3 regions of the Thalassolituus sp. UBA6592 genome follow, and region 1 is predicted to be linked to each of the others. Evidence: predicted binding sites of a transcription regulator. Region 1 holds the regulator's gene; each other region holds the start of a gene.
What was found. Region 1 encodes PhoB, which activates phosphate uptake and scavenging genes when phosphate is short. Its sites were predicted from a motif close to TGTCATANNNNTGTCANA; they were not measured.
Positions count from the first base shown of each region.

Region 2: B2Z72_RS08935 (PA3496 family putative envelope integrity protein) is a predicted target of PhoB. The motif match lies at 2,915-2,932, and genes of this name have one in related genera.
Region 3: B2Z72_RS05340 (inorganic phosphate transporter) is a predicted target of PhoB. The motif match lies at 5,107-5,124, and genes of this name have one in related genera.

Region 1 covers NZ_DJIO01000032.1:2,996-9,060, reverse strand. The annotation lists gene B2Z72_RS02915 (rubredoxin) at 1-95, opposite strand, end outside; gene B2Z72_RS02910 (chorismate--pyruvate lyase family protein) at 379-924, shown strand; gene ubiA (4-hydroxybenzoate octaprenyltransferase) at 939-1,838, shown strand; gene phoB (phosphate regulon transcriptional regulator PhoB) at 1,940-2,638, shown strand; gene phoR (phosphate regulon sensor histidine kinase PhoR) at 2,675-3,976, shown strand; gene B2Z72_RS02890 (response regulator) at 4,014-4,958, opposite strand; gene cysZ (sulfate transporter CysZ) at 4,993-5,739, opposite strand; gene trmH (tRNA (guanosine(18)-2'-O)-methyltransferase TrmH) at 5,874-6,065, shown strand, end outside.
Region 2 covers NZ_DJIO01000091.1:35,937-42,001, forward strand. The annotation lists gene B2Z72_RS08920 (TorF family putative porin) at 1-362, shown strand, start outside; gene glnK (P-II family nitrogen regulator) at 441-779, shown strand; gene B2Z72_RS08930 (ammonium transporter) at 832-2,112, shown strand; gene B2Z72_RS08935 (PA3496 family putative envelope integrity protein) at 2,675-2,848, opposite strand; gene B2Z72_RS08940 (SIS domain-containing protein) at 3,197-4,051, opposite strand; gene uvrD (DNA helicase II) at 4,196-6,065, shown strand, end outside.
Region 3 covers NZ_DJIO01000059.1:18,507-24,571, forward strand. The annotation lists gene B2Z72_RS05320 (VacB/RNase II family 3'-5' exoribonuclease) at 1-1,393, shown strand, start outside; gene B2Z72_RS05325 (hypothetical protein) at 1,489-1,962, opposite strand; gene B2Z72_RS05330 (FeoA family protein) at 2,444-2,683, shown strand; gene feoB (Fe(2+) transporter permease subunit FeoB) at 2,680-4,974, shown strand; gene B2Z72_RS05340 (inorganic phosphate transporter) at 5,196-6,065, shown strand, end outside.

The DNA.
Region 1 (6,065 bases):
TCTTCCCAGCGCGTACCCGGTGCAATACCTTCTTCCGGGGCGCCGGCTTCTTCATCATAAATCCAGCCACAGACAACACATTGCCACTTTTTCATTGTTATTCCTGCTCAAAATCCGGTGAAAATAAGGAGCCCACAGAACGGGCTGAGTGGCGGTAAAGTACCAGCAGGGCCGGTAAAATCAACGGTCTTTTGCGGGCAATTGGCCGGCGCACAGGACTGTTACTGCGGCTGACCTTGCCCCCCGCAGCAATTTCACGCATCCTCGCGCCTTTGATTTTCTTATATTTATCCGGGCCCGCGCCTGTACCGGAAGCCGTTTTCATCACCCGGTTGAGTCGCTGACGGGCTTCCGGCCGTTAAAGAGTCTGTGTTTTCTATGTATCAGGATCAACTGGCCATCGCTCCCCTGCTGTTCCCGCTGTCAGCCTCTTGGTCAGTGCGCCACCGCTATCCGCCCTTTCTGCTGACACCCCTTTGGCGCGACTGGCTGCTGGACGAAGGATCTCTGACGGCCCGCTTGTCTGGTCTGCAGCCGGGCACATTCAATGTGCAGCTGCTGCGCGAATACCGCACCACGCCAACCCCAGTTGAGCGTCAGCAACTCAGGCTTGGCCAGCAGCAGAAGGTCTGGGTCCGTGAAGTGGTTCTGCGTCTGGGCGACAAACCTCTGGTCTATGCCCGCACTGCGGTGCCGCTGTCGACCCTGACCGGCAGTGAACGCCGCCTGCAGTATCTGGGTGAACAGTCGCTGGGCAGCTACCTGTTCCGGCAGCCGTCGCTTGAACGCACGCCGCTTAAGGTCAGCCACTGCAGAAAAAACCGTCTGGGGTTACAATGGGCGCGCTATTCGCTGTTCAGACTGAAAGGCAAACCTCTGCTGGTAACTGAAGCCTTCTCTGAGCATCTGCTGGAATTCATCTGACCGGAACACTGTGCATGACTGCGTTGACTGAACTGCTGAACCGCCACTGGCCGCAATGGCAGGACTGGATCGCCATCACCCGTTTTAACCGCCCTATTGGCTCCTACCTGCTGCTTGGTCCCACCCTGTGGGCACTGTGGATTGCCGCAGAAGGCATGCCGGATCTGCATCTGCTGGTGATTTTTGTCGTCGGTGTATTCCTGATGCGCTCCGCCGGCTGCATCATCAATGACTTTGCCGACCGCAAAGTCGATGGCTTTGTTAAGCGCACCGCGCAACGGCCAATGGCCACCGGCCGTATTTCTTCCCGCCAGGCGCTGACCGGTTTTGCCGTACTGGTGTTCGCCGCATTTCTGCTGGTACTGCTGACCAACAAGCTGACGGTGATGCTGTCATTCGCTGCCCTGGGGCTGGCCTCGCTTTATCCGTTCATGAAGCGCTACACCCATCTGCCGCAGGTTTTTCTCGGCGCCGCCTACTCCTGCTGTATTCCGATGGCCTTCGCCGCACAGACCGGTAACGTACCGGAAGTTGCCTGGCTGCTTTATATCGCCAACCTGTCGTGGACCGTGGCGTACGACACCATGTATGCCATGGTCGACCGCGACGATGATGTCAACGTGGGGATCAAATCCACCGCGGTACTGTTCGGTGATCTTGATATTGTGATGATCGGCATCCTGCAGGCCGTCACGCTGTTCTGCCTGCTGGCAGCAGGCAGTCAGCTGCTGTTGGGCTGGCCGTATTATGCTGCCGTTGCCGCCGGCGCCGTATTCTTTATCTGGCAACTCTGGGCCATCCGCTCGCGTGAACGGGAGCCCTGCTTTACCGAATTCCTGCGCAGTTACTGGTTCGGCCTGATCATCTGGCTGGGTATTGCAGCACACTACTGGCTGACTCAGGCGTCGGTATAAACCCGTAAAAGTTCCTCTAATACTGCCACTGTCACATCGTTGTAACATTGCACCAGTGTAATACCTGCGCAATAAGGGTATATGACACTTACGTGACGACTATGACAAAAGCAGGCAAAAGGGTGTTAATCGTCGATGACGAAGCACCGATTCGAGAAATGATCGCCGTGGCGCTGGAAATGGCAGGCTACGAGTGCCTGGAAGCCGCCAGCGTACAGGAAGCACACTCCCATATCGTGGATCACAAGCCCGATATGGTACTGCTCGACTGGATGTTACCGGGCACCAGTGGTGTGGAATTCGCCCGTCGCCTGAAACGCGATGACATGACAGCGGAAATGCCGATCATCATGCTCACCGCCAAAGGTGAGGAAGACAATAAAGTCCAGGGGCTGGAAGCCGGCGCCGACGACTACATCACCAAACCATTTTCTCCACGCGAACTGGTAGCACGCCTGAAAGCCGTGCTGCGCCGGGCAACACCGCAGGGCGTGGAAGAACCGATTGAAGTCAGTGGCCTGATGCTGGATCCGGTGTGCCACCGGGTGACCTCCAACAGCAAACCGGTTGAAATAGGCCCGACGGAATACCGTCTGCTGCAATTCTTTATGACCCATCAGGAACGCGCTTATTCCCGCGCGCAGCTGCTGGATCAGGTATGGGGCGGCAACGTGTACGTGGAAGAACGTACCGTGGATGTACACATCCGCCGTCTGCGTAAAGCATTGGGTAAAGCGCACGAGCATCTGATTCAGACCGTTCGCGGCACCGGCTATCGTTTTTCTACCAAAGCTTCCTGATGGCTCAATGATGAGCCGGACCCTTAAGGACCTGATATGACCCCGGTCTGGCGCAGGGAGCTGCGCCGTATCAGCTTACTGCTGATCATCACCTTTGCCCTGGATTACTTCACAGGCCTCCATGGCTGGAGCGTTGTTGCGGTTCTGGTCTGTTATATCGGCTGGAATATGCTGCAACTGTCACGGCTTTACCGCTGGCTGGCCTCTGGTCAGATTGACAGCCTGCCATCCAGTTACGGTATCTGGGGCAGTGTGTTTGCAGAAACCCGCCGCCTGCAGAACCGCAGCCTCAAACATCAGCAGAAGTTGCAGGCCATCATCAACCGTATTCAGGATTCCACCGCCGCACTGCAGGACGCTGTGCTGATGGTCGACAGCCATGGCAATCTGGAATGGTGGAACCAGGCGGCACAGCGCTTTCTTGGTCTGAAATCACCGGTCGACGTGGGCCAGCCGATCACCAACCTGATCCGTGATCCATCTTTTAAAGCCTATTTTGATCAGGCCGACTACAGCGACCCGCTGACCATGGCCTCGCCGGTCAACAAACATATCCACCTGCAGTTCAACATCACTCAGTTTGGCCGCCGCGACCGCCTGATGCTGGTACACGATGTCACCCGACTGAAGCAGCTGGAACAGATGCGCAAAGATTTCGTCGCCAACGTCAGCCATGAACTGCGCACACCGCTGACGGTGCTGGCCGGTTATATCGAAACCATGGACATGAACTCAGACATTCTGCCGGAACGCTGGCAGCGCATGCTCAAACAGATGGGCAGCCAGAGCCTGCGCATGGAAGCCATTATCAAGGACCTGCTGACCCTGTCACGGCTGGAAACCAGCGCCAAAGAACACCCGGCGCAGGTACAGATCCAACCTTTGTTAGAACAGATAGCGGCCGATGCCCGGGCACTGAGTCAGGGACGCGGGCACACCATCACCTTATCCACAGAAGGGCCGGTTGCACTGCTGGGCTACACAGACGAACTGCGCAGTGCCTTTTCCAATCTGGCATTCAACGCGGTGAAATACACCCCGGATGGCGGGCATATCGAATTAATCTGGCGGGAAAGAGAAGGCCGCGCGGAGTTCTGCGTAAAAGACGACGGGGTCGGTATTGCCGACCATCATATCCCGCGGCTGACTGAACGCTTTTACCGTGCTGATCCGAGCCGCAGTAAAGAAACCGGCGGTACCGGACTCGGTCTGGCCATCGTTAAGCATGTGCTGCTGCGCCATGACGGTGAGCTGTACATAGAGAGTACACCCGGCAAGGGCAGCTGCTTCTGCTGCCACTTCAATGCCCAGAGCGTGATTACCGAACTGGCCTCCTAGTGCACGCCCATGCCGGTTGCTGCGAGTCTTAACCTGTTCAGCGCACTTTAGCGATAAAGCGCGACAGTGTGGCGAGCTTTTCCGGATCATCATCCACGTAGCGGATGATCATCTGAATGGTACTGGCATCCGGATGCGGCTCCTGTGCCTGCATCATGCGCACATAACCGTTAATCCGCGCGACCTCACCATTTTCCTGATCGACAATATCCAGCACCGCCTGCTCCAGCAGTGCCGGTAAATCACCTTCGCGGCGGAATACGCCAATCAGCTCCTGCAGACTGATGTCCTTGATCACCAGCTTTACAGTGCCGCCGTTACCAAAACGCACATTGGCCAGCCCGCGCGCCCGGGCTGCGGCCTTCGCCGGCGCTTTATCTTCCGCTTTTGCAGAACCTCCGGTCAGCAGAGAAGCTGAATCCGATGCCGGTTTTGCTTCTGCCTTCTGCGCAGGTGCGGCGTTACCCATCAATACCGATGCACCGCCAAGGTCTGCCCCTTTCACCGGGCTGGCGGGAGATGATGCTGGTTTAGCGCCGAGCAGGCTGGCGGAATCAGCGGTCGCGGGATTAGCCACCGCTTTCTGATCAGGCTTCACTTTCAGGTGTTTCCACACCAGCTTAGTGAGCTTGGCGACAAAGTTATCGCGGGTGAAAGGTTTGCCGATGTACTCAGACACACCGGACTGCACCGCTTTCAGCACGTGATCACGCTCGCCACGACTGGTGATCATCATAAATGGCACCGGCTTATAACGCTCATCACTGCGCATCCATTCCAGTACTTCAAGACCTGATACTTCGGGCATCTCCCAGTCACACAGCACCAGATCCACTTTATTGGCTTTCATAATGCTGATGGCTTTGCCGCCATCCGTGGCTTCGTGTAACTGACAGCCGGGATAGGTATCCCGCACCGCCTTCTTAACAAGGTCGCGGATGAACGCTGCGTCATCCACCACCAGGATATTCAGAACCGCCATGCTCCAGCCTTTATTGTCTGCCTTCGCATTCAGCTTAGTTCACCCGTGACGGATTGCCCTCCAGCGTCAGCGGCAGACGCTCACAACGCATCAGGGTGGCGCCGATCACCGCCGCTGGCATCACAAACCAGTTCACCACCGGGATCATCATCAGACCCGCCACCAGCATGCCAAAGCCGAGCGCGGTAAAACTGTCTCTGGCGAGAATCTTACGTACTTCACGGAAATCCCGGCCGTTATTATCGAAGGAATAATCGACATACTGCAGGGCCACAACCCAGCTGCCGAACCAGAACCACAGGAACGGACTGGCCAGATTCACCACTGGCACAAAGCTGAGAATCACCAGCACCAGGTAGCGCGGCAACAGGTAGCCGAGCTTGGTCAGCTCCCGGGCAAAGGTGCGTTTGGTAATGGACCACAGGGATTCTTCCGGCAGAACATTGCCCTGCTGACGTTCCACCCCCTCACTGAGCAGACCGTTAAACGGACTGGCCAGGGTGACCAGCACAGTGGAAAACAGATAGGCCATAACAAACAGCATGGTCAGCAGTGCCAGAGGCATCAGCAACCAGTAAAGCCATTCCAGCCAGCCCGGCAACCAGCCCACCAGCTGATCAATCCAGCTGCTGATTTTACTTCCGCCCCACCAGGTGGCGGCACTCATAATAATAATGTTCATCAGCAGTGGCAGAACCACATAACGCCGCAGCCCCGGGGCTTTCAGAGCTGAAAAACCGCGCCCGAGATACTGCATACCAATGAGGGGATTACCTTTCATCTTACTTCTGTCCTTACTTTATCTGCCGCTGACCAGACATCCACCCCGGTTAGCTATACAATGCCGCGCGCCGGGCTGATGAGCCCGGACACACGATACTCCTGTTCAGACGAGCCATACAGAGAAAACTGCCCGTGACGCCCGACCGTCTCGAAAAAATTCAGCGCACACTCAACCTGCGCCAGCCTGATCTGACCGTACTCACCGATGAAGTTCAGAAAGACCGCAACCTGTCGGCTATTGTCCGCAGTGCGGACGCCTTTGCAATTCCCAAAGTACATTGTGTGTGGGAAGGCAACACTTACCATATTTCCCGCAATCAGGCC
Region 2 (6,065 bases), on a different contig from region 1:
CAAGCTCTGCTGGCGGTGCTGACCAGCCAGACTCAGAAGGCAACACTTTTGACTTCTCTGAATACATCATCAGCCTGGGTTACATGGGTGCTTCCCTGTCTTACACCGGCTCTATGGGTGCAGAAAGTAGCGACGACTACAGCTACATCACTCTGGGTTACGGCTACGACGCTTACTCTGTAATGGTTGGTATTTCTGACGACGAAGGTTCAGAAGCTGATTACACCCACGTTGACCTGTCTTACGCTGTGAACGACAACCTGTCTTTCACTCTGAGCAAAATCGTTGATATGGATGAAGATGATTCCTACGACGACGACCTGAAAGTCGCTTTCTACTACAGCCTGCCTGTAGAACTGTAAAACAGTTACAATGGCCCATGCCCCCGCATGGGCCATCTTAAAAAACCAATACGTAGCATTTTAGAAAAGGGGTTTTCTATGAAACTCATTACTGCTGTGGTCAAGCCATTCAAACTGGACGACGTGCGTGAAGCACTGTCTGAGATTGGCGTTCAGGGCATCACAGTGACCGAAGTGAAAGGTTTCGGCCGTCAGAAGGGTCACACAGAACTGTACCGTGGTGCTGAATACGTGGTGGATTTTCTGCCTAAAGTAAAAATCGATGTAGCAGTGGCTGACGATCTGACCGACAAGGTTATCGAAGCAATCACTAAGGCTGCGAACACTGGCAAGATTGGTGACGGCAAAATCTTCGTTACTTCTCTTGAACAGGTTATCCGTATCCGTACCGGTGAGACCGGCGCAGACGCGATTTAATCTCTAGTTTTAAAAATTCAAAGATTTAAGAGCCTTATGCGGGGGGCTTAGAATGGAAAATCAAGTTTATGCACTGCAGTACGCCATGGATACCTTTTATTTCCTGGTGTGTGGCGCACTGGTAATGTGGATGGCGGCAGGTTTCGCCATGCTCGAAGCGGGTCTGGTTCGTGCGAAAAACACGACTGAGATCCTGACCAAAAACATCGCGCTGTACGCGATCGCATGTACCATGTACCTGGTTTGCGGTTACGAATTAATGTACGGCGGTGGTTTCTTCCTGAGTGGCACTGACAGTGTTGCTTCTATGACTGACGAAGCTGTTGCAGGCGTTCTGGCTGCACAGGCTGATTACCGTAACGGCGTTGAAGATGCTTCTATGCCTTATTCCGGTGCTTCTGACTTCTTCTTCCAGGTAGTATTCGTAGCGACTGCTATGTCTATCGTATCCGGTGCTGTTGCTGAGCGCATGAAGCTGTGGGCTTTCCTGGCTTTCGCTGTAGTTATGACTGGTTTCATCTACCCAATGGAAGGTTCCTGGACCTGGGGCGGTAACGCTGTATTCGGCATGTTCGAACTGAGCTACTCCGACTACGCTGGTTCCGGTATTGTTCACATGGCTGGTGCCGCAGCTGCTCTGGCTGGTGTAATCCTGCTGGGTGCACGTAAAGGCAAATACGGCCCTAACGGTGAAGTACGCGCTATTCCAGGTGCAAACCTGCCGCTGGCGACTCTGGGTACATTTATCCTGTGGATGGGTTGGTTCGGCTTCAACGGCGGTTCTACTCTGCAGCTGTCTGACGTAGGCGTTGCTAACGAAGTAGCTTCCGTATTCCTGAACACTAACGCAGCTGCAGCTGGTGGTCTGATTGCCGCTCTGCTGGTTGCTTACATCCTGTTCCGCAAAGCGGATCTGACCATGGCTCTGAACGGTGCTCTGGCTGGTCTGGTTGCTATTACTGCAGAACCTGCTGACCCAAGCCCATTCCTGGCTACTATCATCGGGGCTATCGGTGGTGGTCTGGTAGTGTTCTCTATCCTGACTCTGGATAAACTGAAAATCGACGATCCTGTAGGTGCTATCTCTGTACACGGTGTTGTAGGTCTGTGGGGTATCTTCGCAGTACTGCTGTCCGATGCTGATGCAACCTTCATGGGTCAGCTGGTAGGCGCCCTGACTATCTTCATCTGGGTATTCGTAGCCTCCTTCATCGTATGGGCCATCCTGAAAGCTGTGATGGGTCTGCGTGTAAGCGAAGAAGACGAGTACGAAGGTGTGGATCTGTCCGAATGTGGTATGGAAGCCTACCCAGAGTTCACCAGCAAGTCTTAAGATGTGCTGAACTCTGAACTGAAGAAAGCCGGTCTCTGACCGGCTTTTTTTATGGACGGAATCCGGCAGCGGGAAATAAATGGGCTGAGGTGGCATATGGAGCAGCGTTAAAACAGGGCCACGGCGGAATTGAAGCAAACCCGCTGGCTGTTTTTGCATAAAGCACCGTCTGCCGGAATGAATAAAGCGCTGTCTGCTGGAGTTAAATAAATACACGGCTGTTAGCGTTCAGAGTGATAAACCGCGTTAAATGGAAATTCACACGACTGTATTGGCGGCATTATCTGAGGAAGGTCCGGCGGGTTTAATAACTGAAAACAGGCGGATATTCAGTCGGCTGCATCGACCAGGAGGCTTTTTAGTTCGTAGTTGGCTGAAGGATTTTTAGTTGAGCTGAAAGCTCTGTAGTTGAAAAGAGGTGAGCAGAGGTGATAGGGAGTGTAAAAAAGCGAATAAAAACCCTGAATCCACATTAATAAGCAGACTCATAATTATTTCCCGGTGGGTTCACCGGCAGCCATTTATAAAAAAGCCGCAGACTTATCTGCGGCTTTTTTATAAATCAGACTTCTTCGAAATAATAATCTTCCAGGTCTTTTTCCAGGCGCTTGCGCTCAAGGTGCGCCTCAATGGCACGGCGGGCCATCAATTTTTTCGACATCTGGGATTCTTTATTAACGACTACGTTACCTTCTTGGTCAAACGACACTACTTCTTCGTGAGATTCTAATTTCACTGCAGCTTCCATATCGATTCCTTTTGTCAGATCACAGAAATTCCAGCTGTGATTTTTCTTGTTATTCGTTGCAAAAGAATGACATTTTCCCCGGCCTGAACCAAGTAGTTTTATGTGCCAATAAGCGATATTGGCAGAGTGGTTAAATTGATACTTACGCAAAGCCCCGTGGTTTGTGGGATGCAGAGGCTTAAGCGGAGGTGACGGATTACGGGCGCCGGAATGCCGGCACCTGGTCAGATGGACACTTCCTATAGAATGACGTTAAATGTCCACTCACTTCAGACTTAAGACGGAACAGAGTGGCATCAGTCGAAAGGATTAGCCTGATGAATGGAAAATCGCCTGTTAACTGGATTCCAGTCGCAGTGACTTAATACTGCGTTTGATGGCATTGAGATGATTGGCGAATTCCGGCCCACGGCGCTGGGTAACCGCCACTGCCAGCATGTCGATGATCATCAGATGAGCGATCCGTGAGGTCATCGGCGTGAACTGCTCGGTGTCCTCTTCGATATTGATGTGAATCGGCAGATCAGCGGCCTGACTGAGCGCGGTATTAGCTGGCGCCAGTGACACCACCAGAGCACCGTGTTGCTGGGCGAGTTCCACTGAGTGCAGCAGATCTTTGGTGCGTCCACTCTGGGAGATGGCCACGACCACATCTGCTTCGCTCAGGGTGACAGCCGACATGGCCTGCATATGAGGGTCACTATAGGCAGCGGTGGCGACCTGCAGGCGGAAAAATTTGTGCTGGGCATCAATAGCCACGGCACCGGATGCGCCAAAGCCGTAAAACTCCACCCGGCGGGCATTACTGATGGCCGCTGCTGCGTGGGCAATCTGTTCGGCTTTAAGTTGGGTTTTGACCTGATTAAGACGCTGGATGGTGGTGTCGGCGATTTTATCGCAGATGTCTTCGATACTGTCGTCTTCAGCAATAGCGAACTGACCGATGTTATTAACGATGGCCATTTCCTGCGCGATGCGGACTTTGAATTCCTGAAAGCCATTGCAGCCGATACCACGGCAGAAGCGCACAATGGTGGGCTCGCTGACCTGTGCTTCCTGAGCCAGATCGACGATGCGCATGTGCATCACCTGCTGCGGTGATTTGAGCACATACTCGGCCACTTTGACCTCAGATTTGCGCAGATTGGGCATGGCGGCTTCGATTTCAGCCAGTATCGGACTGTTTTTCACAGCGGGTTTCCTGTCCTGTTCAGTGGCCGATTATAAAAGGCTTTTGCACGGAAAGCCCATTTTGCTCTGCAACCGTCTGTGAATCATGTTGAGTACTGTACAAAAAAGCAGTCTTTTATCTGGTGCTTTGGTAAACTGCGCGCCATGGATATTTCATTGCTTGTTGATCAGTTAAACGATGGCCAGCGCAACGCTGTTGCGGCCAGTTCCCCCCATCAGCTGGTGCTCGCCGGTGCCGGTTCAGGCAAAACCCGGGTGCTTGTGCACCGTATTGCCTGGTTGCTGGAAGTGGAGGGGGTGTCGCCGTTCGCAGTGATGGCGGTGACCTTTACCAACAAAGCAGCGAAAGAGATGAAAGGCCGTCTGGAAGAGTTGCTGAATGTTCCGGCCAACGGCATGTGGGTGGGGACCTTCCACGGTCTGGCACACCGTTTTCTCAAGCTGCACTGGCGCGAAGCCGGGCTGCCGCAGCACTTTCAGATTCTCGACAGCGATGATCAGCTGCGTTTGGTGAAGCGTGTCATGCGTGAGAACAACGTCGATGACAGCCGCTACCCGCCGAAGCAGATTCAGTGGTTTATTAACGAGCAGAAAGACGAAGGGCGCCGTGCGGCGCACGTAATGCCGTCATCCGATCCGTTCGCCAAGACGCTGCGCGAAGTGTATTACCTGTATGAGCAGATCTGTCAGCAGAACGGTCTGGTCGACTTTGGTGAAATTCTGCTGCGTGCCCATGAGCTGTGGCTGGAGAACCCCGACCTGCTGGCCCATTACCAGCAGCGTTTCCGCAATATTCTGGTGGACGAGTTTCAGGACACCAACAATATCCAGTACGCCTGGATCCGCCTGCTGGCCGGCAACAAAGTCTCAGTGATGGCGGTGGGCGATGATGACCAGTCAATCTACGGCTGGCGTGGTGCGAACATCGGCAACATCCGTGATTTCCAGCAGGACTTCCCCGGTGCTGAACTGATTAAGCTGGAGCAGAATTACCGCTCCACCAAGACCATTCTGGCGGCCGCTAATGCGGTGATCAGCAACAACAGCGGCCGTTTGGGTAAGAACCTGTTTACCGACGGAGCCGAAGGCGAACCTATTCGTCTGTACAGCGCCTTTAATGAACAGGATGAAGCCCGTTACATTGCCGACCAGGTGGATAACTGGGCCAAAGAAGGTAATGCCCGGGCCGATATGGCGATTCTGTATCGCTCTAACGCTCAGTCGCGCACGCTGGAAGAAGCTTTGCTGCGTGCTGGTATTCCTTACCGTATCTACGGTGGCCAGCGCTTCTACGAGCGGTTGGAAATCAAAAACGCACTGGCTTATCTGCGTCTGTTGCTGAACCGTGATGACGACGGTTCGGTGGAGCGGGTGATCAATGTCCCGGCCCGCGCGATCGGTGAAAAGACCGTCGATATTCTGCGCAGCTTTGCCCGTGATCAGGGCTGCTCACTGTGGAAATCCTGTGAGCTCGCCATCGCCAATAATGCCCTGCCCAAGCGGGCAACCAGCTCAGTACAGAGCTTCCTCGATCTGGTGGATGAAATGAGCGCCGGTATTGAAGAGCTGGAGCTGCAGGAAATCGTTTCCCATGTGATTGAAAACTCCGGCCTGATCGAACACCACAAGAAAGAAAAAGGTGAGAAAGGTCAGGCGCGTGTGGATAACCTGGAAGAACTGGTCAACGCCGCGCGGCAGTTCGATGCTGATGAAGAACCGGATCTGGCCGAAGAAGACGGCGACCAGCCGCTCAGTGAGCTGGCGCAGTTCCTCGACCGTGCGGCACTGGATGCCGGCGATGGTCAGGCGGATGAATACGAAGACGCGGTGCAGTTGATGACGCTGCACTCGGCTAAAGGTCTGGAGTTTCCGCAGGTGGTGCTGGCCGGACTGGAAGAAGGCCTGTTCCCGCATAAGATGTCGATGGACGAAGCCGAAGGTCTGGAAGAAGAGCGCCGTCTGGCTTACGTGGGCATTACCCGCGCCATGGATCAGCTGATCATTACCCACGCCG
Region 3 (6,065 bases), on a different contig from region 1:
AGCCGAAGTGGCTGCTCTGACCACGGCCGACCACTCCGCCCTGAACGCAGACCGCACCGATCTTACCCACCTGCCGTTTGTTACCATCGACTCGGCTAATACCCGTGATATCGACGACGCGCTGTACGCCGAAGCCCTGAGTGAAGGCTGGACCCTGTGGGTAGCCATTGCCGATCCGGCCGCGCTGATTACTGGCGGCAGTGAACTGGACAAGGTAGCGCAGCAGCGCACGACCTCTGTTTATCTGCCGGACCAGGTGATTCCGATGCTGCCGCCTGAGTTATCAGAGCAACTGTGCTCACTGCAGGAAGGCGAAAACCGTCTGGCCATGGTTGTCGAACTGAAGGTACTGGAAGACGGCACCATTGATCAGATCCATATTCACAATGGTCTGATCCGTTCTCACGCCAAGCTGAACTACCCGCAGATGGCGGCGTTCCTCGACGGTGATGACACCGTCATTCCAGCCGAATTGCATGGCCCGGCCGTGCATCTGGACAGCTGTGCCAAAGCCCTCGCCGCATGGCGCAGCAGTCATTGCCTGCTGATGGACGATCGCCCTGACTATAAGCTGATTACAGACGAAAAAGGTCAGGTAAAAGAAATCGTCCGCATCGAACGCAATCAGGCGCACCGTCTGGTGGAAGAATGCATGCTCGCCTGTAACCGCTCGATCGCCCGCTGGCTGGCGGAAAAAGGTGCGGGGTTCTTTATCGAACACGCCGGTGTACGTACCGAACGCAAAGGTGAAGTCGCCGCCCTGCTGAAAGAACAGCTGCCACTGGAACAGAAGCCTTCACTGGAAACACTGCAGGACTATGTTTCCCTGATGCAACAGGCGGATCGCTCAGAAAGTGAGCTGCCACTGCGTATGATCGTCAGCCGTCAGCTGGAACGCAGCAACCTGTCCAACGAAGCGAAACCACATTTTGGTCTGGGTTTCGATCATTACACAACCTTTACATCGCCACTGCGTAAGTATAACGATCTGCTGATTCACCGTATTGTGCGCAGCCTGCTGCAACAGGAAAGCCTTGAGCTGACCGCCGATGAACTGTTATCCGCGATTCAGTCCGGCCAGACAACGGCCCGTATGGCGGCTCAGCAAAGCGAAAACTGGCTGAAACTGCAATGGCTGACACAGCAGGAAAAAGATGCGATATACGACGCGGTAATCGTTCATATGAATTCCGGTGCTATTACAGTGCGTCTGGAATCATGCGGAATTGAAGGCAGTATTGACCGCCGTAAGGCCGGTAAAGACTGGACCTTTGATACCAAAACTCTGAGTCACCGCAGTGAGAATGCGAGTTTCATTCTGGGTCAGGCGATTAAAGTAAAAGTGAACGATATCCAGCCTCAGGCGCGTCAGGCACAGTTTATTCTTGCCTGATTCAGCCGCGGATAACACAGTATCTGCCTTAAAACATAAGCAATAAAAAAGGAGCCACTGGCTCCTTTTTTATTGCTTATCGGACTGCGCTGCGATCAGTCGATTTTCCAGGTACGGACAACAGCAAAACCGTGTTCTTCAATCCATTGATCCAGCTGCTTAGGGTTACGCTTGATCTTTTCAACACGTTCCTGAGTGGCCGGATTACGGTAGCTGCCCACCGGTAACTTAGGTTTAGGCAGAGTAGATTCTTTCTCTGGCTTGCTGGCAGCAGCGCGCGGACCACGTGGAGCGGTACGGGCAAAATGCTTTTTCAGGTTGGCATAAATAGAAGATGGGGTCTCTTCTTTTGCCATGGCGAGAATCCAGGCTTCAATCTGTTCTGAACGGGAAACATATAATTCGTTTTCAGTCAGACTGTTTTGATTGCATAAACGCTTAATAACGGTTTCAAACTCTTTAATACCTTCGAGTTTCTTTTCCTGCGATTTACGCAATTCTTCCAGTTCCTGGATTTTTTGCTGGTGCTGTTTTATTTGTTTATCAATATCGATATCAAATACGCTCACTGAATTACCTCGGTATAGAGTCGTAATATATAAGGCACAGGTTCCGGGTACGGATATATACGGTTACACCGCAAACAATGATCTGACGATATATCAGTATTCAGTTCATCGGAACTCACGCCGGGACTACACAGATGCCATAAACAGAGACCGCAAACAGAGACTTTGATCAGGTCGCATGAAATGCAGTCACATGGAATTGTGCAGAGACGGTTCAGGATATATATCGTGCTGTTATCTTATTTCCGACGTTACCGCCAGAATGGATTTGATACTAACCTGAGCCGGTTACGCGGTCATTATAGACCCAGCCGGGCAATTTGAACAATCGTCCTCTGTAAAGAAACCTGGCTCCGCTGCTGACAGATCATGACACCTGTCATCAATGTGAACAGATTGATCCTCCTGCAGCTTCCGGCCCGCTTGTACAATTAAATGATAAACATTACCATCTTCGTAACAATTTACCTGCCGGATATGTATGACCACGCTCACACTGGATCAACTCGAAATAGGTGCTCAGGCCCGTATCCTGGGTTTCACTGCCACCGAAACTAATTTCCGCCGCAAACTGCTTGCTCTGGGTGTTATGCCCGGCGCACAGCTTGAGGTGCGGCGGTTTGCTCCGCTGGGAGACCCGATCCAGATCCAGCTGCGCGGCTCCTCCATCAGTCTGCGCCGACAGGAAGCATCCATTATTCAAGTCGAGGTGATCGGATGAAGCAGGCAGTTATAGGCGTCATCGGTAATCCAAACTGCGGTAAAACCACCCTGTTCAATGCCTTAACCGGTTCCAAACAAAAAGTCGGCAACTGGCCTGGCGTGACGGTTGAGCGTAAAGAAGGCGTTATTACCCTGCGCGGTGAAACACATAAACTCGTCGACCTGCCGGGCACCTACGCCCTCGACAGCCACGACGATGAGTTGTCCACGGACGAAAAAATCGCCCGCGAATTTGCCCTCAGCGGTGAAGCTCAGATCATTCTGAATATTCTCGATGCCAGCAACCTGGAACGTAATCTGTTTCTGACCTCTCAGTTACTGGATATGGGTGTGCCGGTTATCTGTGTCGTCAATATGGTTGATGTGGCTGAGCGCGAAGGTATTCATGTGAATACTCAGCTGCTGTCTCATCAGCTCAGTGTTCCTGTGGTGCCAATCGTTGCTTCCACCGGCCAGGGCATTGAAGAACTGCGCCGGGTGATGGGTCATTACCTTGAGCACGCCACCGTCGCCACACCGCTGCTGCGTCTTGATGAAGATCTTGAGCATTCCGTGCAGTCACTGAAAGAGCAATTACAGGGTGCTGTGGATAATCCGTTCTGGGTTGCCACCCGCATTCTGGAAAACGACGTATACGCCAGTGGCATCGTACCGGAGAGCAAGCGCGTGGAAGCGCTGGAAACCGCCCGCCAACAGCGCGTTGCCCTGGAGAAAGCTCACCAGCAACCGATGGACGTGCTGATCGCCAACAGCCGCTATAAATCCATTCAGCATGCGCTGCAACCAGTGCTGACGGTGAATAAAAAAGGTCAAACGCTGAGCGAAAAAATTGATGCCTGGGTGATCAACCGCTGGCTCGGTATTCCGTTTTTCTTTTTTGTTATGTATCTGATGTTCCTGTTCGCCATTAACGTCGGCGGAGCATTTATCGATTTCTTTGATATTGCCTTTGCCACGGTGTTTGTCGACGGCACACATTACGTCCTGGACAGTGTCAACACGCCGCAGTGGCTCTCTACCCTGCTGGCCGACGGTCTCGGCGGCGGTATTCAGCTGGTTGCCACCTTTATTCCGGTGATCGGCAGTCTGTATCTGTTCTTATCTGTGATCGAGGACTCGGGTTATATGGCCCGTGCCGCCTTCGTCATGGACCGCCTGATGCGCGCAGTAGGCTTACCGGGTAAATCCTTCGTGCCGTTAATCGTTGGTTTTGGCTGTAACGTACCGGCGGTTATGGCTGCACGCACCATGGACACCGAGAAAGACCGTTTGCTGACCATTTCCATGGCGCCGTTTATGTCCTGCGGTGCACGTCTTTCGGTCTATGCGCTGTTTGCTGCTGCCCTGTTTCAGGAAAACGGTGCCATCATGGTCTTCAGCCTGTACGTACTCGGTATCGTTATGGCGCTGGTCACTGGCCTGGCACTGAAAAACACCCTGTTTAAACCGGATCTCACGCCTTTTGTGATGGAGCTGCCTGCTTACCATGTGCCGACGGTGAAAGGCATTCTGATCAAAACCTGGGAACGCCTGAAATCTTTCTGTCTGCGCGCCGGTAAAACCATCGTCACCGTGGTCGTTATTCTTTCCTTCCTGAATTCCATCGGCAGCGATGGTTCCTTCGGCAATGAAGATACCGATAATTCTGTGCTTTCCAAAGTAGCGAACGTTGCCACACCGCTGCTGTCGCCGCTGGGCGTTCAGGACGATAACTGGCCAGCGACCGTCGGTATCATCACAGGTATTTTCGCCAAAGAGGCCGTGGTAGGTACGCTGGATGCACTCTACAGCCCGGAAAGCGGTGAAGACACTGAATACGATTTGTGGGGCGGACTGGCAGAATCCCTGCAAACTATTCCGGATAATCTTGCCGGGCTCGCGGACAGCCTGCTCGACCCACTGGGTCTGAGCCTTGTTGGCGCTGACCAGACCGCTGAACAGGGCGTACACAGTGGTACTTTCTCCAGTATGGCCCTGCTGTTTGGCAGCCAGATCGCGGCGTTTTCTTATCTGGTCTTTGTGCTTCTGTACACGCCGTGTGTGGCAACTCTGGGCGCCATTGTGCGTGAATCCGGGGTGCGCTGGATGCTGTTTGTTGCTGGCTGGAGTACCGGGTTGGCGTATACCACAGCGGTTATCGTTTATCAGATCGGTACCTTTGCACAACATCCGGGCAGCTCTGCCGCCTGGCTGATTGGCTGTGCCGTATTTATTATTCTCTGCCTTTGGCAGATGCGGGCCTACGGCAATCGTCAGAACGCCCGCTACATTCCGATCACTCAACTTTGATCGCCTGAGTCTGATCACCCGAGCCGGTGATCAGACGCCCATCAAGGCAACCGCAGTCCAGCTTGCTACACGCCGGCTGTTTATTTTTCAGCCGCTTTTACGCCATGTCATATCTGACACAGATCATTCCGCTGTAATCTTTCTGTAATCTGGCCTCTGGGTGCTGTGATCCGGCCGTGGCCTGAGTTAGAATGCGCGCGATTTTAATCGGGGAGTCCGTAATGGATCTGATCACTGACCAGGGGCAGTTGTTCATCATCCTGGCCTGTATCTTCGGCGCCTTTATGGCCTGGGGCATTGGCGCTAACGATGTAGCAAATGCAATGGGAACCTCTGTAGGTTCCAAAGCTATCACTATTCGTCAGGCGGTTATTATCGCCATCATTTTTGAATTCCTCGGTGCTCTGCTGGCCGGTGGTGAAGTTACCGCGACCATCCGTAAGGGCATCATTGACCCATCCGCACTCGCAGACCGCCCGGAACTTCTGGTGTTCGGCATGCTGGCTTCCCTGCTGGCCGCCGGTACCTGGCTGTTAATCGCTTCCTATCGTGGCTGGCCGGTATCGACGACGCACTCGATCGTGGGTGCCATCGTAGGTTTTGCCGCCGTCGGTATCTCCATGGAAGCGGTAAAATGGGGCAAAGTCGGCAACATCGCCGCCAGCTGGGTAGTGTCTCCCGTCATTGCCGGCAGTATTTCCTTTGTTCTGTATAAAACCATTCAGCACTTTATTCACGACAACAAAGATCCCTTCTCTCAATCCAAACGACTGGTTCCGTTCTACATCCTGTTGGTTGGTTTTATTATTTCCATGGTCACGCTGCTGAAAGGTCTGAAGCATCTGGGCCTGCAGCTGTCGTTTATCAATGCCGCCTGGATTTCGCTGCTGGTCGGTATTGCCGTCATGTTTATTGGTCGCATCATTGTCAGCCGTATTCACGCCGATCCGGAAGTATCAGAAGACATTCACATCGCCAATGTCGAGAAAGTGTTCTCTGTACTCATGGTATTTACGGCCTGTGCCATGGCGTTTGCTCATGGTTCTAACGACGTTGCTAACGCCATTGGGCCACTGGCCGCCATCTATGGT